Regions from separate parts of the Cobetia sp. Ld8 genome, predicted to be linked through region 4. Evidence: predicted binding sites of a transcription regulator. Region 4 holds the regulator's gene; each other region holds the start of a gene.
The links. Region 4 encodes FNR, which switches genes on or off when oxygen is low (the NO sensors DNR and NnrR bind a similar motif). Its sites were predicted from a motif close to TTGATNTANATCAA; they were not measured.
Positions count from the first base shown of each region.

Region 1: the regulator FNR is predicted to act here: its motif matches at 3,131-3,144, upstream of adhP (alcohol dehydrogenase AdhP).
Region 2: the regulator FNR is predicted to act here: its motif matches at 2,917-2,930, upstream of ACJJV2_RS11600 (OmpW/AlkL family protein).
Region 3: the regulator FNR is predicted to act here: its motif matches at 2,856-2,869, upstream of ACJJV2_RS05945 (cytochrome ubiquinol oxidase subunit I).

Region 1 covers NZ_JBISHF010000008.1:868,663-874,030, forward strand. Annotated here, with positions in the region: gene ACJJV2_RS14630 (DOPA 4,5-dioxygenase family protein) at 53-394, shown strand; gene ACJJV2_RS14635 (CreA family protein) at 509-1,000, shown strand; gene ACJJV2_RS14640 (pyridoxamine 5'-phosphate oxidase family protein) at 1,192-1,683, shown strand; gene adhP (alcohol dehydrogenase AdhP) at 1,858-2,886, opposite strand; gene ACJJV2_RS14650 (aldehyde dehydrogenase family protein) at 3,242-4,762, opposite strand; gene ACJJV2_RS14655 (response regulator) at 5,187-5,368, shown strand, end outside.
Region 2 covers NZ_JBISHF010000008.1:151,486-156,853, reverse strand. Annotated here, with positions in the region: gene ACJJV2_RS11610 (PLP-dependent aminotransferase family protein) at 1-755, opposite strand, end outside; gene ACJJV2_RS11605 (DMT family transporter) at 912-1,922, shown strand; gene ACJJV2_RS11600 (OmpW/AlkL family protein) at 2,054-2,803, opposite strand; gene ACJJV2_RS11595 (OmpW family outer membrane protein) at 3,147-3,740, opposite strand; gene ACJJV2_RS11590 (lipopolysaccharide kinase InaA family protein) at 4,102-4,965, opposite strand.
Region 3 covers NZ_JBISHF010000007.1:221,485-226,852, forward strand. Annotated here, with positions in the region: gene ACJJV2_RS05935 (DUF2474 domain-containing protein) at 1-178, opposite strand, end outside; gene cydB (cytochrome d ubiquinol oxidase subunit II) at 190-1,197, opposite strand; gene ACJJV2_RS05945 (cytochrome ubiquinol oxidase subunit I) at 1,215-2,630, opposite strand; gene ACJJV2_RS05950 (PLP-dependent aminotransferase family protein) at 3,179-4,600, opposite strand; gene urtA (urea ABC transporter substrate-binding protein) at 5,163-5,368, shown strand, end outside.
Region 4 covers NZ_JBISHF010000008.1:1,113,614-1,118,981, reverse strand. Annotated here, with positions in the region: gene ACJJV2_RS15625 (fatty acid cis/trans isomerase) at 1-1,662, shown strand, start outside; gene fnr (fumarate/nitrate reduction transcriptional regulator Fnr) at 1,881-2,630, opposite strand; gene ACJJV2_RS15615 (hypothetical protein) at 2,919-3,197, opposite strand; gene ACJJV2_RS15610 (cbb3-type cytochrome c oxidase subunit II) at 3,223-3,840, opposite strand; gene ACJJV2_RS15605 (cbb3-type cytochrome c oxidase subunit I) at 3,837-5,315, opposite strand.

The DNA.
Region 1 (5,368 bases), 240 kb from region 4:
GCCCTTGAGTCCGAGCGCTGGAAGCCCCCTTGAGAACGATCGAGACAATGCCATGACACACCACATCAGCTACTACCACGCCCATCTCTATTACACCGATGAGCAGAGCCTGGCCGCCGCTCGCGAACTGGCGGCTCAGGCCGAGCAGCGCTTCACGCTGCGCGTCGGGCGCTTCCACCAGCAGCCGGTCGGCCCGCACCCGCTGTGGAGCTGTCAGCTGTCCTTCCTGCCTGAGGAATTCGGGCGCATCATCCCGTGGCTGGCACTCAACCGTGGCTCGCTGGACATCTTCGTGCACGCCGGCACCGGCGATGACCTCTTCGATCACACCCAGGGCGTGATGTGGCTGGGCAACTCGCATACGCTGAATCTCGCTGCCTTCGCCAGCGAGTGAGACCGCGGCAAGCATTGAGCCCGCGGCAAGCATTGAGACCAGGACAATGGTTGACGCCCACCGCGGGTCTGACACGCTATCATCGCCTGACACCACTGACTCAAGGATGCCCCCATGACGCGACTGCGCCGCCTTCCCTCTCGTGCTGCCCTGCTGGGTGTGATCGCCTCAGGCCTGCTGTTGGCCGGCTGTGATGACAACGAGGTCGGGGATGTCTCGCTGGGCCTGTTCACCACCAAGGACATCAAGATCGAGAGCCTGATCGACCCCAAGGTGCCGGGCGTGACCTGCCACCTGAGCAACATCGAGGCGGACCTCGACTTCTCCGATCCCTCCGACATGAGCATCGCCTGCCGCCAGACCGGCCCGATCACGGCGGAGATGATCGCCGACATCGACACCTCCAAGAGTGGCGAGGAGGTCTATCGCAAATCCAAGAGCGTGCTGCTCAAGAGCCTCAAGATTCGCCGCATTCTGGATCGCGACTCCCAGAGCCTGCTCTATATCGCCTACAGCACCAAGGAAACCAGCGGCAGCTTCAAGCATGCACTGAGCAGCGTGCCGCTGTGGGGCAGCGACGCCTGGCAGGCACCGGCAGCGCAGTGAGTCGCCTCGGCGCCTGAATCAAGCACCGATTGATCAAGCGCTGACTCATCAAGCTCTGACTAAACAAGATCTGACTCATCAAGCGAAAGCTTCACCATCATCCCTTGAAGTTGTGGGCTGTCGCTCCAAGGTCTTGTGCAACGGCTAGCCAGCCGGATTTTCATTCGCATGACGCAAAGGAGTGACACACGATGTCGAGCCCGGAGCACAAGCAGAAGATCTGGAAGCTGATCAAGGATGTGAAGGTCGGCATGTTGGTGACGCAAGGCGATGGCGTGCCCCACGCCCGCCCGATGCATCTGGTGCAGGATGACTACGACGGCACCCTGTGGTTCTTCACCCGCGCCAGCGCCGAGAAGGTGTTCGAGGCCAGGAAGGACAGCGAGGTCTGCCTGAGCTTTTCCGATCAGGATGATGGCGTCTACGTGTCGCTGAGCGGTCATGCCAATCTGCACCGCGATCAGGGCCTGATCGACAAGTTCTGGAACCCGTTCGTGGCCGCCTGGTTCCCGGAAGGCAAGGATGACCCCGACGTCACCCTGCTGGAGATCTCGGTGCAATCCGGTGAGCACTGGAAGGCCAAGGAGAGCAAGGCCTATCAGCTCTACGAGGTGGCGCGTGCCAACCTCGACAAGGACCACACCCCGGACATGGGCGAGAACGAGAAATTCGGCACGGTGTAAGCAGAAGCCCGAGCTCGTCATGGAGAGCTCTTTGCAGTGCCCGCGTGAGAGTCAACGCACACGGCCATGCCAGACACGACAACGCCAGCCCGAGGGCTGGCGTTGTCGTGTCTGGCAGCCTGCCGTTTCCAGCAGACCTGTCATCGGTGGTGAGGATTCAGGCCAACGAACGCCTCAGGCCTTCATGTCGAGCACGATACGCCCCTCGATCTTGCCGTCGATCATGCGTCCGAAGATGTCGTTGATATCCTCGAGCCTGCCGGTCTGCACGGTGGCAGCGACCTTGCCTTCCGCGGCGAAGTCCAGCGCCTCCTGCAGGTCCTGACGCGTGCCGACGATGGAGCCACGCACCGTGATGCCATTGAGCACGGTGGAGAAGATCGGCAGCGGGAAGTCGCCCGGCGGCAGGCCGTTTAGCACCAGGGTGCCGCCACGGCGCAGCATGTTCTGGGCCTGATCGAAGGCCTTGGGCGACACCGCCGTCACCAGCGCCCCATGCGCGCCGCCGATGTCGCGCTTGATGACGCTCGCCGGGTCTTCCTTCATGGCATTGACGGTCACGGTCGCGCCCAGACGGCGGGCCAGTTCCAGCTTGGCATCATCCACATCCACCGCCGCCACGTTCAGGCCCATGGCGCGTGCATACTGCACCGCCATGTGTCCCAGCCCGCCGATGCCCGAGATCACCACCCACTGGCCGGGGCGGGTGTCGGTCATCTTGAGGCCCTTGTAGACCGTGACCCCGGCGCACAGCACCGGCGCGATCTCCACGAAGCCCACGCTGTCCGGCAGGCGGCCGACGTAGCCTGCATCCGCCAGCGTGAACTGGGCAAAGCCGCCATTCACCGAGTAGCCGGTATTCTGCTGGCTCTCGCACAGCGTCTCCCAGCCGCCCAGGCAATGCTCGCAGTGGCCGCAGGCCGAGTAGAGCCAGGGCACCCCGACACGGTCGCCTTCCTTGACGTGGGTGACACCCTCGCCCACCGCCGCGATGGTGCCGACGCCTTCATGGCCGGGAATGAACGGCGGATTGGGTTTCACCGGCCAGTCGCCATGCGCGGCGTGCAGGTCGGTATGACAGACCCCGGAGGCGGCGACATCGACCAGAATTTCGCCACGCCCCGGTCGCGGCACCGCGACCTCCTCGATCACCAGCGGTGCACCGAATTCACGTACCACGGCGGCTTTCATGCTGTTATCCATGACGTACTCCTCATCCATTGAAGACTGACGAACATTCAAGAAAGACGGACATTCAAGACAGACGAACCAGCAGAGTTGCAGCGGAGAGTTGCGCCGGTGAGTGTGGGCTTGCGCCTGCATGCGCCAGCGCCCATGCCAGCGTTTTTTCCAGCACCCAGGCCAGCGCCCATGCCAGCGTTTTTCCAGCGCCCGAGCCAGTGCAAAGCTTGCCTCTCCATTGAAACCAGACGCAGCGCTCCCTGCCCTGCGCCAGATCAAGCAATCGGATCTGGCGCGGGCATCGATGTCATTTTCTCAAGCAAGAATCGCGGGAGGCGTGCAGCACCACCAGTCGCGGTGGCGCTGCCAGACAGGCCTAGAAGAAGCCGAGCGGATTGATGTCGTAGCTGACCAGCAGGTTCTTGGTCTGCTGGTAGTGCTCCAGTGCCATCTTGTGGGTCTCGCGACCGACACCGGATTTCTTGTAGCCACCGAAGGCGGCATGGGCGGGATACTGGTGGTAGCAGTTGGTCCACACGCGACCGGCCTGGATGCCACGACCCATGCGGAAGGCGACGTTCATGTCGCGGCTCCAGACACCGGCGCCGAGACCGAATTCGGTGTCATTGGCGATGGCCAGCGCCTCGGCCTCGTCACGGAAGGTGGTGACGGCCACCACCGGCCCGAAGATCTCCTCCTGGAAGACACGCATCGAGTTGTTGCCCTTGAGCAGGGTCGGCTGGATGTAATAGCCGTTGGCCAGCTCGTTCTCCAGCTGCTCGCTGCCGCCGCCGGTGAGCACCTCGGCGCCTTCCTCGCGGGCGACATCCATGTAGGACATGATCTTGTCGAACTGCTCGCGGGAAGCCTGGGCGCCGACCTGTACGTCGGTGTCCAGCGGGTTGCCGCGCTTGATGGTCTTCACGCGCTCCATCACCCGGGCCATGAAGTCGTCGTAGATACTTTCCTGGATCAGGGCGCGTGACGGGCAGGTGCATACCTCGCCCTGATTGAAGAACGCCAGCACCAGGCCTTCGGCGGCCTTGTCGATGAACTCGGGTTCGGCATTCATGATGTCGGCGAAGTAGATGTTGGGCGACTTGCCGCCCAGCTCCACCGTAGAGGGGATGATGCTGTCGGCGGCGCACTTGAGAATGTGCGAGCCCACGGGAGTGGAGCCGGTGAAGGCGATCTTGGCGATGCGCTTGCTGGTGGCCAGCGCCTGACCGGCCTCGGCCCCGTAGCCGTTGACGATGTTGAGCACGCCCGCCGGCAGCAGGTCATTGATCAGCTCCGCGAGCACCAGAATCGAGGCCGGGGTCTGTTCCGCCGGCTTGAGCACCACGCAGTTGCCGGCCGCCAGCGCCGGGCCGAGCTTCCAGGCTGCCATCAGGATCGGGAAGTTCCACGGGATGATCTGCCCGACCACACCCAGCGGCTCATGGAAGTGATAGGAGACGGTATTGGCATCGATATCCGCCGCGGTGCCTTCCTGGGAGCGCAGGCAACCGGCGAAGTAACGGAAGTGGTCCGCCGCCAGAGGAATATCGGCGTTCAGCGTCTCGCGCACCGCCTTGCCGTTGTCCCAGGTCTCGGCGACGGCCAGCATCTCGAGGTTCTGCTCGATGCGATCCGCGATCTTGAGCAGGATGTTGGAGCGCTCCTGCACCGAGGTCTTGCCCCAGGCAGCAGCTGCCTTGTGGGCGGCGTCCAGCGCGAGGTCGATATCCTCCGCACTCGAACGCGGGATACGGCAGAAGGCCTCGCCCGTCACCGGGCTGACATTGTCGAAGTACTCACCCTTCACCGGCTCGACGAAGCGACCGCCGATATAGTTGCCGTAGATATCCTTGAACGTGACCAGCGCATCGGCGCTGCCCGGGGAGGCGTAGATCATGGCGAACTCCTGTTGGCCGGATTCACGAGTGGCGCTCGTGATCGACGGCCTGTTGTTGTCGTTGTTGCGCAGTCGTTGTCGTTACTGAGAAGTCGTTGTCGCTGCTGAGAAGTCGTTGTCGTGTCAGCGAAACGCCTAGGTTGGCTCTACTTCAGTGGCCCCGTTGGCGCTGACTCGCTGCCCGATCCATCAAGCGGTACTTGATCAGGCGACTCTCACAGTCTTGACCACCGACGCCAATCGCGACATGCCCCCATGGGCGGAGACCGTCTCATCCCTTGGGAGGAGAAAAGCGAGGAGAAACGAACACCGCCATACCGCGAAGGCCGCAAGGCACGACACCACGCCATGACGTTATGCTCAGGCTAGCCATGAACAGAAAAGCCTTGATCAGGATATCGCCCGCCACCGACCAGGAGCCTCCATGTACCGTCTGTTGATCGCGGATGACCATCCGCTGTTCCGTGATGCCATCAGTCGTACCCTGAGTCTGAGCGTCGCTGACGCCCCGGCACCGCCCTACGAGCTGCTGCAGGCCGCCAGTCTCGCCGAGACGCTCAGCCTCATCGACGCGCATGCCGATAGCCTCGACCTGCTACTGCTGGA
Region 2 (5,368 bases), 960 kb from region 4:
CAGCGGCCCTTGGCGGCCCGCAGCTGGCCGAGCAGCAGTGACATGCCATGCTGCGCCCCCTGACTGATCAACAGGGCGTCGCTGTCACAGGGATGACCGTGGTGGCTGAGGTGCTGGGCGATGGCAGTGCGCAGCGCGCTTGAGCCCGGCGGCAGGGCATAGGCGCTGGGATGCTGGGCATGCGCCCCGAGCTGAGTGCGCGCCAGACGATACAGGCGACGCACGGCGGGGGCGTCCAGCTCCGGGTGAGCGGCACCCAACGGCGCCAGGCGCGGATCACTGGCATTCGCCATCGCCTGCCAGGCCGGGTCACTGATGGTGAGTGTGGTGATGGCGCGCGGTCTGTGATGTGACTCCCGCTGCCCGTGTTGCGTCTCGCCGGGGTGGCGAGATGAAGCCGGCCTGGTCTGTGAGCTGGCATTCAGGTCATTCGTATCGTGAGCAGCCTGCGTCGCTGGCGCGACCCGATAGCCGGCACGCGGTTCGGCGATGATCAGGCCCGCCGCTTCCAGCTCGCCATAGGCACGAATCACGCTGTTGAGGCCGAGCCCCGACTGCGCCGCCTGCCGCCTGAGCGAAGGCAGGCGCTGTCCTGCGCTCAGTTTGCCCGTCGCCATCTGGGCCTTGAGTCGCTCGACCAACTGCTGATAGCGCGGCAGCGTCGCGGCTGTGGCGCCTGAGCTGGTGGTTGAGTTGATGGCGGGGCCGGCAAGCGAAGGGCGGCTGGCGGACGAAGCGTGCTCGGCGGATGACATGCCTGTCTGTACCCCTTGAATTGGTGATTATCTGTATCTTGTGCCCCCTTGAGGGTTCGCGGCAAGCTGAAGGCTCATGTCGTGGTCCCGTCGGTGCACGTCCTGCACCTGCCTATGGGCCGACCGCTTGTCATTTCTCTCGCTGGAGTCTGCGTGATGTGGATGCCACTTTGCTTCGTGTTTCTGTTCGCCAGCGGCTTCATCGCCGCGCGCTTCGGTACCCTGGACGCTGAGCCCTTCACCTTGCTGCTGGTGCGCAGCCTGCTGGTGCTGCCGGTGCTGGGGTTGATTCTGTGGCTGCGCCGCAAGCCGCGTCAGTGGGGCCGGCGCAACGACCGTCTGGCGCAGATGGGCATTGGCATGCTGTTGCATGGCGCCTATCTGGGCGGCGTGTTCGCGGCGGTCAAGGCGGGGCTGCCGGCGGGCCTGACGGCGCTGCTGGTCAGCCTGCATCCACTGGTGACGGCGGCCTTGTCACTGCCGTTGTTCGGCGTGCGGCTGGGGGCCAAGCAGTGGGCGGGGCTTGGCTGTGGCGCCATTGGCGTCAGTCTGGTGCTGGGGGCAGGGCTTGCCAAGGACGGCGCGGGCACCCTGGAGTGGCCGCTGATCGGGCTCGTCTGGTGCCTGGTGGCGCTGATCGGCGTGTCCAGCTCGACACTGTGGCAGAAGCGGGTCTCCGGGCGCATGGGGCTGGTCGAGGGGCTGATGTTCCAGTATCTCGGTGCGGGCGCGGTGTTCGTCGTCGCCGCGACCAGTGTCGGCAGCTTTGCCTTTGACCCCACGCCGCGTCTGCTGCTGACCATGGCCTGGCTGGTAATCGCCATCTCGGTCGGTGCCATCTGGCTGCTGATGCTGATGCTGGAGCGGGGCGAGGCCCATCAGGTCGCGCGCACCTTCTTCCTGGTGCCGCCGTGTGCCGCGCTGATGGCATGGTGGCTGTTCGACGAGCAGTGGACCGCGCTGATGGTGGCGGGCGCCGCACTGGTGGTGCTGGGACTGGTACTGGACCGCCCGCGTCCGGGCAAGGTGAGCAAGGCGCCGGCGGAGGACGCCACGCCGCCTTCGCCTTCAACTCCCTCAACGCCCTCAGCGCCCTCAACCTCAACAGCTTCAGCAACTTCCAAGGCTTCGGCAACGACGAACAGTGGGCAAGCCGCCTCGCGCTGAGGCGTGCCGAGCGCACAACTCACAACGCACAGCGCACACAGTACCAAGCGCAACGCCCCGCCGGCCCGAGATGGGTTGGCGGGGCGTTGTCGTTTCTGGCCAGTCAGAAGCGCTAGCCAGGAAGTGGCTGATCAGAAGCGGTAGCTGATCCCGGCCATGGTCACGATGGGGTCGATCTCGACCTTGTCGTTGATGCTGCCCGCTACGGTGACATCGGAATCGATATCCAGATACCAGGCGGCGACGTTGGCCGCCCAGTGCTCGTTGATCACCAGATCGACGCCGATCTGTGCGGCCGCGCCCCAGCTGTCATCCATCTCGAGCTTGGTGCCATCGTCGAGGGTTTCGTCGGAGAAGTGGGTGTAATTGACGCCTGCGCCGATGTACGGCTGGATGCGCGATTCACGTCCGCCAAGCGGGTAGTACTGCAGTGTCAGGGTCGGCGGCAGGTGATCGACGGAACCGGCTTTCTGACCATTGAGCGAGATGTCGTGGTCGAAGTCCTGCGCCGCCAGCAGCTCGATACCGAAGGTGTCGGTGAAGCGATAACCGAGAGTGAAGGCAAAGGCGCTGTCATCATCGACATCCACGTCGGCGCCGATGGCATCGATGCGACCGTTGTCACTCTTCGGCGAGACCTTGGCAACACCCGCTCGCGTCCAGAACTGCCCGGCGCCGTAGTTGAGAGAGCTGAGAGAGTTGCGAGAGCTGTGAGAGCTGGCATTCAGCGAGTCGGCGGCCATGGCCGGTGCGGCGCCGAGAGTCGCGAGGCTGGTGAGGCCTGCCAGTGCCAGAAGCTGCCACGGGCGTGCTGCAGAGCGCGGGCTACGCGAAGTCAGGTGCGCGGGGAGGGAGGCTGAGCGAGTGACGACGTCGGACATGATGGCTCCTGAAGGATGGCGGGAAACAATGCCCCCATTCTAGGTAGCCGAATTTCGAGAAATTTGATCTGGGGCAAGAGTTTACGGGCGTTCTTGCTTGGTCAGGGACGTGGTTGATCCAGGTCAATTTCTGCGCCGCGCCGGCGAAGATCGGCCATGTAGCCGTTGGCTGCCCACAACGAAAACGCCGCAGACCCGAAGGTCTGCGGCGTTTGTGTGTGATGCCCATCTGGCGCCTGGACGGCTCGGCGTTGCCGAGCTCCATCACTGACGTTTTCATGACGCGGCATCACACGGCTTGCCAGGTACTCGCTGGAGGCATGTTCACGCCTCGTGCAAGGACTTAGAAGCGGTAGGTGACACCGGCACCGACAGTGACCGGGTCCAGCTCGGTGTCGTTCACGTCCTGACCGGCGATCTTGGTATCGGCCTTGACGTCGGCGTAACGAGCGAAGCCGTTGACGGCCCAGGCTTCGGTGATCTTGAGGTCCACACCCAGCTCGGCAGCGGCGCCGTAGCTGTCATCGATGTCCATGCTCTGGCCACCGGCAGACTCACCGGAGAAGTGGGTGTAGTTCAGGCCGACACCAGCGTACGGCTGGACGCGGGCTTCAGTACCGCCCAGCGGGTAGTACTGCAGCATCAGGTTGATCGGCATCTGATCGAAACCACCGGCGCTGTTTTTCCAGTCAGTGCTGAATTCTTCAGTGGACTGCAGGGCGATGGCCAGGTTGTCGTGGAACATGTAGCCCACTGAACCGGCGAAGCCAGACTCGTCCTTGGCGATCAGACCGTTGCCGTTGTTGCTCTTGCCGTCTACCTTGGCAACGCCACCGCGCAGGAAGGTATCACCCTTGCCATATGCCATGGCGGATTGTGCGCCCATAGCCATGGTGCCGGCGATAACAGTAGCGGTCAGGATCTTGATAGCTTTCATGTGTAATTCTCCTTGAAGCTTGGCTTCGTAAGCTGCCTGTCAGCAGTGCCTCGCTACCCTACGGCTTGGGCCGTGTGCTCTGCGTGGCTGCGTCGATCAGGGGACGCTGCAAACTATAAAAAACAGCGTTCTGTTTGGCAAGCATTTTTTTAGAACGTTGTTTGAAAACTTATTAGGCGTCCTGTTAGCGGATGTTATCGATTATTTCAGGGAAGTTTAATGTCTCATGAGTGAGACTTGCAATGACGCATTTGAGCGACACCCCCATTCATCCTCGCGCAAGGTGACCAAGACCTTGGTCGCATACCGTGCGCGAGGTTAGTGTTTACTACGCCAAAGGCCGTCACCGGCCTCTGCAGGCTCAGCGACGCTTGCGTGCGGCGCGTGCTTCCAGCTCTTTCAGCCACTGACTGACCTCGGCGCTCTGCGCATCCGCATCGCGATAGACGGCAAGAAATTGTCGCCATTCATCGTGCTGCCAGCCCTTCAGGCGGCGCCACAGCACGTAGAGATCGCGCAGGCACTCGTGGCGGCGCAGCACGAAGCGGCGCGTCTTCTCGAGGTCGATGATGACGGCGTCCATCTGCCAGGTGCTGTCCGGCGACTCACTCGGCGGGCGACTCAGGAAGAGGTGCTTGGGGAACAGGCAGCCATGCATCAGGCCAGCCTGATGAATCTCGCGAACGAGGCGGGCGCTGGCGGTGATCACCTGAGAGCGCATGCCCGCGTCGAGCTCTGACCAGCGTTCATGCCAGTGATCCAGATCATCGCGCCCGGCGAGATCGAAGGTGATCAGGATGGCGCGCCATTCCCGGCCTGCGCGCCGCTCGCCGTACCAGCCGGCGTCCACTGCCGGTATTCCCAGCGCGTGATAGTGACGGATGGCACGCCATTCGCGAGAGAAGGTCGGCTCGCCCAGCGGGCGTGCCAGGCTGCGGCCCAGGTGGTTGGTCTGGCGTTTGAGATAGAGGCGATGGCTGTTGCCGTCCTTATCCTCGAGCGTCAGCAGCGAAACCGTCGAGACGCCGCCGCGTTCACGATTCGGCGCGTCGACGTCGTGGGCTGCCACTTGCCACAGGGCATCGAAGCTATTGAGGTCGTGCTGCTCCAGCAGGCGGGCGAGGCCGGCTTCGCAGTAATCGCCGTGGCCGCGCGGCGCCGTGGCGCTGGGGCTGGTGGTGGCGGTGTGACCAGCAGAGGGATGAATGGGGGAGCGATGCGTCATGTCAGGTAGGAATCACGGTCTCGGGTGATAGGCGGTAAGCGTTCACTGGCAATCCTTGTCGGTGAGCGCTGCGGTGACTGGCCATGATAGTTAGCCTGCTGGGGAAGTGACAGGCCTGCGGCACAAAACTCTCCTTCCCAGCGCGTCAATGGCGCGGGACCGTGATGGCTTGCTGCGCGGCGCCTGGCGGCGCTTGGGTGTGCCAGTCGGTCGCAGCGTGGTGCAACGTCGCAGTGTGGTCGATGGTCGCAGCGCGCGCAGGGGTGCGCAGAGTCAGCGTTGAGATGGCGCCAGGCCAGCGAGGCCCGTCGCTCCAGCATTCATGCGGCTTGCAGCGGAGTTGTCCAGTGACAACAGGCACTTGGCGGAGGTGGCGGGTGCGACATTCGCCCGGTGAGTGCGA
Region 3 (5,368 bases), on a different contig from region 4:
GCAGTGCCAGAGAGACGAGTCCCAGCGCGCTGACACTGCCTCCCCAGATCACCACCAGCCAGCCGATCTTGCTGAGCCAGCTTGCCAAGTGCGCGGGCGTCCCGGATGGCTCGCTGTCGAGTCTGGCGGTGGGGGCATGCAGTGGTGCTGAATGTGACTCGCGTGTCGGGGATGTCATGTCAGCACCTCTCAATGGTAGCCATCGGTATGACGGACCTTGCCCTTGAACACGAAGTAGCTCCACGCCGTATACATCAGGATGATCGGCAGGATGAAGAGCGTGCCGACGAGGGCAAAGCCCTGGCTTTGGGGCGGAGAGGCCGCTTCCCAGATCGTCACATGACCGGGAATGATGTCAGGCCACATGCTGATGCCGAAACCGCTGTAGCCCAGGAAGATCAAGGCCAGCACCAGCAGGAAGGGCTGGGCATGATATTCAAGGGCGACGGCGCGGATCAGCGCATAACCTGCCAGCACGACCAGCACTGGCACCGGCAGGAACCAGAACAGCTGCGGCAGCGTGAACCAGCGCTCGGCGATGGCGGGGTGCGCCAGCGGTGTCCACAGACTGACGGCCGCGATCATGATCAATACCCACAGCGTCAGCGGGCGCGTCAGGGCAAACATGCGCGCTTGGAGAATGCCTTCGGTCTTCATGATCAGCCAGGTGCTGCCGAGCAATGCATAGGTGAACAGCAGCGCCACACCGCAGAACAGCGGGAAGGGTGACAACCAGTCCAGCGAACCGCCGCTGAAGTGAACCCCATCGAAGGCGATGCCCTGGATGTAGCCTCCCAGTGCGACGCCTTGACTGAAGGTGGCCAGCACCGAGCCACCCACGAAGGCCTTGTCCCACCAGTGGCGGCTCGCGTCCGAGGCCTTGAAGCGAAATTCGAAGGCGACACCGCGGAAGATGAGGCCGATCAACATGGCGACAAGAGGAATGCTCAGGGCTTCCAGCAAGACGGCGTAGGCCAGCGGGAAGGCCGCGAACAGCCCCGCGCCGCCCAGCACCAGCCATGTCTCGTTGCCATCCCACACGGGCGCCACGGTATTCATCATCACATCGCGGTCCACCTTTTCCTCCACCCACGGGAAGAGAATGCCGATGCCCAGATCAAAGCCGTCCATGATCACGTACATCATCAGGCCGAACAGGATGATGCCCGCCCAGATGACAGAAAGGTCGATACCCATAGCGTTCATCGCTCCGGTCAGTGAGTGGTGCCGTCGAGAGATTCCTCGATGGCCGACAGTGGGCGGGAAGGTGTGCGCGGCTTGCCGGGGCCGCCGCTGGGGGCGTGGCTGTCATCAACCTCAGGCCCTTTCTTGATCAGCTTGAAGATGTAGTTGATCCCCGTGCCGAAGACGATGAAGTAGACCGTGACAAAGGCTGTCAGGCTGATGCTGAGGTGAACGGCGCTGTGGGCAGAGACGGCATCTTCCGTTCTCATCAAGCCGTAGATCACCCACGGCTGGCGGCCGACTTCGGTGGTGAACCAGCCCGCGAGTATCGCGATCAGACCGGCCGGCCCCATGGCGACGGCCAGCCTCAGCCAGCGCCGCGAGGTGAAGAGCCTGCCCTTGCGAGCCAGATAGACACCGGAGAGGCCGAGCAGAATCATCGCAAGACCCAGGCCGACCATCAGACGGAAGCTCCAGAACACGACGGTCGAATTGGGGCGGTCCGCGGCGGGGAAGTCCTTGAGCGCCGGTACCTGCTTGTCGATGTCATGCATCAACAGCAGGCTGCCGAGAGCCGGAATCTCGAGCGCGAAGCGCGTCTCTTCGCGTTGCATGTCGGGCACACCGAACAGGATCAACGGCGTCGGTTCCCCATGGCTGTTGTCCCAATGGCCTTCGATGGCCGCGATCTTGGCCGGTTGGTGCTTGAGCGTATTCAGGCCATGCATGTCGCCGACGAAGGCCTGCAGCGGGGCGGTCACCATCAACATCAGCACCGCCATGACCAGCATCTTGCGCACTTCCGGGGTGTCGCGTTTCTTGAGCAGCAACCAGGCGGCGGAGGCAGCGACGAACAGCGAGGTGCTCAGGAAGGAGGCCAGTGCCATGTGGGCCAGGCGATAGGGGAAGGAGGGGTTGAAGACGATCGCGAACCAGTCGACCGGCACGACGATGCCATCGATGACCTCATGCCCCTGAGGGGTCTGCATCCAGCTGTTGGAGGACAGGATCCAGAACATCGAGACCAGGGTGCCGAGCGCGACCATGCAGGTCGAGAAGAAGTGCAGGCCGCGGCCGACGCGATTCCAGCCAAACAGCATCACGCCGAGGAAGCCGGCTTCGAGGAAGAAGGCGGTCAGTACTTCATAGGTCAGCAGTGGTCCGGTCACGCTGCCGGCAAAGGCCGAGAAACCGCTCCAATGCGTGCCGAACTGGTAGGCCATGACCAGCCCTGACACCACGCCCATCGCGAAGTTGACCGCGAATATCTTCGACCAGAAATGATAGAGGTTGCGGTAGACCTGTGTGCCTGTCTTCAACCACATGCCTTCCAGCACCGCCAGATAGCTGGCGAGGCCAATGGTGATGGCCGGGAAGATGATGTGAAACGAGATGGTGAAGGCGAACTGTATCCTGGCCAGGTCGATGGCCTCGGTGCCGAACATGGCAATGTCTCCTGAGTAGGCGGCAAGGGGGACGGCCCTGCCTGAATCTTCGCCGCTACTCTAGGGAGCCACCGGAAGCCATAACAGGCTCAGTTGTGCGAGAAAAAACCATATCAGTTGCGAGCTGAATCTTGGTCAGTCGTTAAATGCCCGTGAGCCAGTCAGCCGGCAAGCCAAGTGGTATGGCGAGAAGCCAGCAAGGCGAGCCGAGCAGGGGGGCGCACTCTGATTCACGTCAGCACCATGACGGGATCAGGTGCTTGTCGTATCGCCCTTGGCGGCAGGCCCCGCCATGGCGGGCTCTGGCGCTTCCTTAAGGGGCACGCGTGCGACATCTGGTTATGCAATCAAGATGCGCAACAAGCTGCGACATCCAGGCGTGGCAAGCGGCTGTCGCGCGAGTGACATGCGCCGCAAAAGGGCTGTTTTCGCCCCCGCGGATAACGCGTGAAGACTGTGTGGCAAGGCGGCCGCAAGGGCTGCGGCATTTGCGCGCACATACTCAAGGCGCATCTCGCATCTCGCATCTCGTCTGAGCGGTCCGTGTTTCAGGCTGCCTTGAGCAATTCACCCAATGTCTGCATGGCGCGCTCTGACGCCGCATCCCACGGGTGGCCGTAGCTCAAGCGAATGCAATGCTTGAAGCCCTGGGTGGCAGAGAAGATGGGCCCCGGTGCCAGGCTGATGCCGTGGGCCAGCGCCTGCTGAAACAGGGCCAGCGAGTCGATGTGCTCGGGAAGCTCGCACCACAGGAAGTAGCCCCCGTGGGGATGGGTAACGCGGGTGTCTGCGGGGAAGTAGCGATCAATGGCTGCCAGCATGGCCGTCTGCTGGGTCTCGAGCGCCAGACGTAGCTTGCGCAGGTGGCGGTCGTAGCCGCCGTGCTGAAGGTAGTCGGCCAGGGCCACCTGGGCAGGCAGCGATGGCGAGATGGTCGTCATCAGCTTGAGGCGCGAAATCTCCCGGGTATGCCGCCCCGCGGATATCCAGCCCACCCGATAGCCCGGTGCCAGGCACTTGGAGAATGACCCGCAGTGCATTACCAGACCCTCGACATCCAGCGCCTTGACGGGCTGCGGGGGCGACACCTCGGCACGTTGATCGAAATACAGCTCCGCGTAGACATCATCTTCCAGCATCGGCAACTGATGACGGCAGAGCAGCGCATACAGTTGGGCCTTGCGCGCATCGCTCAGGCTGGCCCCCAGCGGATTCTGCAGATGGCTCATGAACCAGCAGGCCTTGATGGGCAGCGTCTCCAGACGATTCTCGAGCACTTCGAGATCAATCCCGTCGCGCGGGTGTACCGGAATTTCCACCGCGCGCAGCTTGAGCCGCTCAAGCACCTGAAGCGTGGCATAGAAGGCCGGCGCCTCGATGGCGACAAGGTCCCCGAGCTGGGTGACACATTGCAGGCCGAGGTTGAGCGCCTCCATGGCGCCATTGGTGATCACCAGCTCCTCCGTCGGCAGCTGCATGCCGTTGACCATGTAGCGCTGAGCGATCTGTCGGCACAGGTCAGGATGGCCAGTGGTCATGTCGGAGATCACGGCATGCGATGACAGCTGGCGCAGCCCGCGCGTCATGCTGGTCGCAAGCCGCGCGAGCGGGAAGAGCTCCGGGCTCGGGAAGGCAGAGCCGAAGGGGACGGTCTCGTTGTCGCGCAGTGAGCCCAGCACCGAGAACACCAGCTCACTGACGGCGACATCGGAAGGGGCTTGCTGCTGCAGGGCGACATGCGGCTCATCGAGTATCCGCGAGGCATTGTCACGCACGAAATACCCCGAGCGCGGCCGCGCACTGATCAGGCCCTGATTCTCCAGCAGGTAATACGCCTGAAAGACGGTAGAGGGGCTGATGCCATGCGCCTTGCTGGCCTGACGCACCGACGGCACGCGCTCACCCGGCGCGAGAATGCCGGTACGAATCAGGTTGGATATCTCGGCGGCAAAGCGTTCATAACGCTTCATGGGGGATTTCCTGACGGGGTGGAAGAGTGAAAGGGAGAGGGCAAGAGCAAGAGAGAGCAAGAGAGAGGGCAAGGATACCGCAGTGTCGATAGGCCGTGACCTATGGGGCGTCGTAGTGGATGCACCAATCTCACCAGCCTCCATCGCTTTCGTTCGGACTGATGGGGGCTCTGTCGGCGGTGAGCGCCACGCCCTGCACCACGCACAGCGCCACGCCCTGCGCTCTTCTCACCTGTCTGGTGCAAGGCAGGGCGAGGGTCGGTGATGGGTGCGTCATTCTGGTGCAGTGCTGCGCTTGAGCAATGTCGCTGTGCTCTCATCATGTCTCCAGCGTCTCTTCATCCTTTCTCGGTCTTTCCACTGTTTTTGCCCAGTCTTTCTCCCTGTCTTTGTGCCCGCCTCTCTGCCCGTCTCTCTTCTATCTCACCGCTGGCGCATTCTTGTCTGGCCGTTGGCCGGCGGCGTCAGTGTGTGGCTGGCACATCGATTGCACTACCTCAGCCGGGACAACAAGTACAACAAGACACGAGGGAATGTCGTGAACAAGAAAATCGCTGCCGCAATGCTATCCGCCTGTGTCGGTTTCTCGCTGGCCAATGTCGCCCAGGCAGAAGAGGGGCCGATCAAGGTCGGCATCCTGCATTCACTGTCCGGCACCATGGCGATCAGTGAATCGACACTGAAAGACACCATGCTGATGCTGATCGAGAAGCAGAACGAGCAGGGCGGGCTGCTGGGACGCAAGCTGGAGCCTGTCGTGGTCGACCC
Region 4 (5,368 bases):
GCGGATGGACGGCCGATCTTCTTCAAACTGGTGCGTTCCAGCACCCCGCCGGGCGAGCCGATCAATCGCATCTCCACGCGCCGCCCCTACGATGCCCCCTATGCCTCCTACACCGCCGATGAGCGCGCGAGCATGCCTCATGATGAGGCCAGGCGCCCGCGGGTCTATTACCGTCTGTGGCAGGAGCGCGCGACGATCCTGGCCAAGAATCATCTGCCCTATGCGCTCAATGATGCTCGCTTCAAGCGCTGGCAGGCGCTGTTCCTGACACCGGATTACCCGGTGGATTACCTGCCGGATTACGACCTCAAGACGGCCTCGAATCCTTTCCTGACCTTCGAGGCCATTCCGGCCGAGTCACGCTATCGCTTCATGCTGGATGAGTCGCAGAACACCATCATGGGCTTCATCAAGGGGCCGGTCTGTCGCGGGCAGGTCGCGGTGGATGTGATCAATGATCACTTCTGGGTCGGTTTCACTGACCCGAAGATGTTCAGCCACCCGGAAGTGGAACGCACCCTGGCCGAGGAAGGAAAGAATCTCAGCCTGCCCGCCGAGCAGAGCAGCAATGCGTTGCCGATCAGCTCCTGGGTCAAGTTCGAGAGCAAGCAGACCGCCTATCTCAAGGCCAAGCAGCGCCTGATGTCCCAGGCCTATCTCGATGGCGATCTGCGCCTGGATGAGCGAGTGCTGTGGGACGGCAGCGGCTGGGCTGAGGGCCCCGGCCAGGGGCGCAACCCCAACGCGGCCCTGACCATCTATCGCCACTTCGACAATGCGGCGGTGATGAAGGGGCTGGTCGGTGGCGTGCCCAAGACGGGCTGGATCATCGATTACCCGATGCTGGAGCGCATCCACTACCTGCTGGTCGCCGGCTTCGATGTCTATGGCAATCTCGGCCATCAGCTGGTCACCCGTCTGTACATGGACTTCCTGCGCATGGAAGGCGAGAACAACCTGCTGGTGCTGTTGCCGGCAGGCGAGCGCCAGGCGGTGCACGACAGCTGGTATCGCGACGTCAGCCCCGGCCTTGGCGAGCTGCTGTTCAAGAAGCCGCCGCAGTTCGATGCGCCCAGTGGCATCGTCTGGACACCGCAGGAGCTGTCATCACCGGACCAGGCGCGCCTTGGGCTGATGCGGCGCATGCAGGAGCGCCTCGCGCCAGAACTCGGCCATGAGCGCAGCCTGAGCAATGTCGAGGACGAGCACGTGCGACATGAGCTGCAGGCCCTCGCTGCGGTGCAGGGAGTCTCGGCCAGCCTGATGCCTGAGGTGACGATCGTCGCGCTGGAGGATGGCACTGATGACTCGCCGCGCCTTTACAGCGTGCTGCGCAATTCCGCCCACGCCAACATCACCAGCCTGTTCGATGAGGAGAAAAATCGCCGTCCTGAGGAAGACACTCTCGATGTCTTGCGGGGCGTGGCGGGCGATTACCCGAATGCCTTCTGGCGTCTGACGCCTGACACCCTGACGGGGCTGGCAGAGCGGGTGGCGGCACTCGAGACCGAAGAGGACTATCGCGCCCTGCAGGCCGATATCGGGGTGCGCCGGACTGATCCGCGCTTCTGGGAGTTCTCCGACAGCGTGCTGCGCACCAACTATGCTGATCGCCCTGTCGAAGCGGGCCTGCTGGACTATAACCGCCTCGAGAACCGCTGATCGCCAGCGAAGGCCGAGACAAGGCCTATTGTCATGACTGTCTGGGCTGCCAAGACTGTCAGGGTTGTCAGGACTGTCATGACGACTGGCCTGACAGAAAGAAGAAGCCCGCCACGCAAATTGCGTGGCGGGCTTCTGTCTTGTGTGGTGCCGACATGGCGCCCTGGCGGCGGATCAGCGCAGTATCGCTCAGCGTGATGTGCTGTCAGCAGGCGTCATCAGCGACCGCCCTGACACTCGCCTTCGGCCAGTTCGATCAGGCCATCCAGATGCAGGATATGCACCTCGCGGGCACGAATGTCGACCAGCCCCTGGGTCTGGAAGCGGGTCAGGATACGGCTGATGGTTTCGACGGCCAGCCCCAGATAGTTGCCGATATCGGCGCGTGCCATCGAGAGGCGGAAGCTGTACGGCGAATAGCCACGACGACGGAAGCGCTGTGACAGGTTGACCAGGAAGCTCGCCAGCCGCTCATCGGCTGTCTTGCGCGACAGCAGCATCATCATGCGGCGATCTTCGTGCAACTCCTTGCTCAGGCTCTTGAACAGCTGGGTTCTCAGCTCCGGCATCTGCTCCGAGAGCGCATTGAGGCGGTCGAAGGGAATCTCGCAGACGGTGGTGGTCTCCAGCGCCACCGCGGTGCCGGGATAGCAATTGCTGTCGATGGCATCCAGCCCGGCCAGCTCGCTGGGCAGGTAGAAGCCGGTCAGCTGCTCCATGCCGCTGTTTTCATTGGTGATCTGCTTGAGACTTCCGGAGCGCACCGTGAAGACGCAATCGAAGGCATCGCCCTGGGTGAAGAGCACTTCCCCTTTTCTGAGTGGCGCGCGACGGCGGATGATGGCGTCAAACTGGTCGATATCTTCCATGTTCAGTGCCAGTGGCAGGCACAGTGAACTCAGCGAACAGGTCTGGCAGCGGGCTTCATGGGCGCGCAAGCGGTGTGATGCCTGTGCATTGGCCGTCATGGTGACTCTCCTGAGGAATGTCACCGCTACCCCTGGGGCAGGGCAGCGGAGGGGTCTTTCGGGCGCAACGAATGGTGGGGCGGGGCCTTGTCGCCCGCCGCTACCCTGCTCAGCCGATGTGATTCGAGCGGCCAGAGTCTGAGCGCTCATCGGCTAATGCAGTGCAATTTCGTGGCGCCATAATATTAGATTTTATTAATTCATTATCCTGCCCAACCCATGGGCGTTGCAAGGTGTGTGAACTTTAGGCCTGGTTGGCCCTGCGTGACCATACCGCGACGACCTGCCTCAGCCAGCTGCGCCGAGCAGCAGGATCAGTGCGGCGGCCAGCGTCGCCAGTGCCAGTATGCCCCAGGCACGTGGCGCTGGTGTGTCAGGCTGACGTACGCCATTGATGCGATGTTCTTGCATGGGGCCATCGCCTTCGCGCTCGTCGCTGTCAGCACTTGCAGCGCGCGAAAGGCTGCCCAGTGCCAGCATGGCGAACAGCACCAGGCTGCCCAGCGTGAGGGCCAGCACCCAGAGATTCCAGAACAAGGGGAGTCCAGTTGTCTCCAGCAGATTCATGTCGTGTCTCCTGAGCGGTGTCCTGTCATGGGCCACGGCTGGCGATGTCGCTCGCGGGGGCGGCCTGCTGCAGGTAGGCGAGCAGAGCCGTGATTTCGGCAGTGCCACGCACGTCATTGGGGGCGGCGAGAATTTCGTCTTCCGCGTAGGGTACGCCCAAGCCTTGCAGGGCTCGCATGCGGGCCGCGATGCCTTCGCCGCTCAACGCCCGCTCGAACAGCCACGGGTAGGCGGGCATCGCTGAGTCCGGCACCTGACTGCGCGGGTCATTCAGATGCAGACGCTGCCAGGCATCGTCATGCTGCGCAGGCAGCTGGCTCAAATCCGTCCCCCAGCGCTCGACGCCCCACAGCGAAGGGCGGTCGTAGTAGCGCTCCCGGGCGATCGTCGCATCGCCGTGGCGCGCCGTATCGCCCGGTAGATCGCGCACCATGCGTGTGTGGCATTGCTGACAGCCCTCGCGTTGGTAGATGCGCTGGCCCTCCAGCGCCAGGGCGCTCAGCGGTTTGAGGTCTTCGGGTGCGCTGGCGAGACTGGGGTGAGCCCCGAGCGGCACCAGCTGGGCGAGGGCGCCGAGGCTCATGGTGAGCAGGCATAGTGCCGTCATCAGGCCGGCGTGACGTTCGAGCAGGACATGTCTCATGCGTAGTGCCCTCCCGAGGATGTGGCAGGGGGCGTAGTAGAGGGCGTGGCAGACTCTGATGATGCCTTGTGCGAGCCGGAGCTCAGGCGCTGGCGCTCGTGAGCGGCTTGGCGTTCGCTCTTTTGATCAGCCAGGGTGCGCGTCACGTTGAGGAGCATCAGCAGCAAGCCGAGCGCCCAGCAGGCGAGCCCGCCCAGCGAGATCATCATCGGCATGCGGGCCGCTTCCAGCACCTCGCTCAAGGTGTATAGCGGCCTGCCGTCATCTGCCAGCACATGCCACATGCTGCCTTGAAGCAGCGTGGTCGCCCAGCTGGCGGCAACGCACAGCAGGGTGCCGATGATGACCAGCAGGGCATGGGTCTTGAGCAGCGCGAGGGAGCGCATCGGGGGCAGCAGGTGATAGGCCATCACGATGGCGACTGTCGCGACCACCCCCAGGCTTGCTGCCGGCGACAGACTGTTGGCGGCACTGAAGGTCAGGGCATTGAGTGTCGGCAATGACAGCAGGCTGTATTCAAGAACCGCAAGGGCGAAGCTGACCAGAGCTGCCGCCAGCAGGCAGTTAAGCGGATCCCGGCGCAATGAGTGCCAATCCTCCTTGAGTGTCATCAGGCCATTGAGGCTGAGTGCCAGCCCCGGCGCCAGCAGCAGGATTCCCATCGCCATGCCCAGCGTCTGGCTCCAGGCCGGCAGGGCGCTCGCGAACAGCAGCGGAGCACCTCCCCATGTCACCAGCAGCACCAGCATCCAGAAGCTGGTGGTGGCCAGCCGATGCGAGTAGAGCGGCAGCCGCGAGCGGCTCGTCACCATGTGATGGAGCAAGGCAATGAGGCCGAATGCGAACATGCCACCGGGGAGTGGCCCTGCCTGCCAGCGCTGAACCAGTGCCTCGAGGCTGCCCGTGAAGAGCGGTATCGATTCCAGCAGGCCGATCGGCACGCTGAGCGAGATCAGCACATGCTGTATCAACACCAGCATCAGACCGGCGATGAAGTACCAGCAGGCCACCGGCAGGCGGCGCAGCGTGCGCTGTTCCAGCACCGTGAAGAAGACCCACGCCACGGCCAGCCAGACGAGGGTCATCAGGAGATCGACGAGCCAGGGCGCTTCGGCCATGTATTGGCCCGAGGAGTAGCCCGCGACAATCGCCAGTGCGCCGAGCGCGACCACGGCCTGCCAGCCGAGGAAGGTGAAATGCATCAGCTTGAGCGTGAAGGGAGTCAGTGCGATATCCGCTATCGCCGTCTCGGCGTCCGTGCGTGATTCGCGTTGCAGGACACTGTGCATGGCGATGGAGTAGCCGCCGGCGATCACTGCCGAGCCGCCCAGACCGTAGAGCAGCAGGTGATGTTGCAAGGGCGCGAGGCGGCCGTAGCTCAGCCAGGCCACTTCCGGCCCCAGCGAGGGCCATAGCCAGATGAGGTTGAGCCATACGGCCAGACAGAGGCTGAGCAGGCCCCAGATGACGGCCATGCGAGCGAAATCATGGCTTGCGTGATGATGATGGTTCACGCGGGGATGGCAGG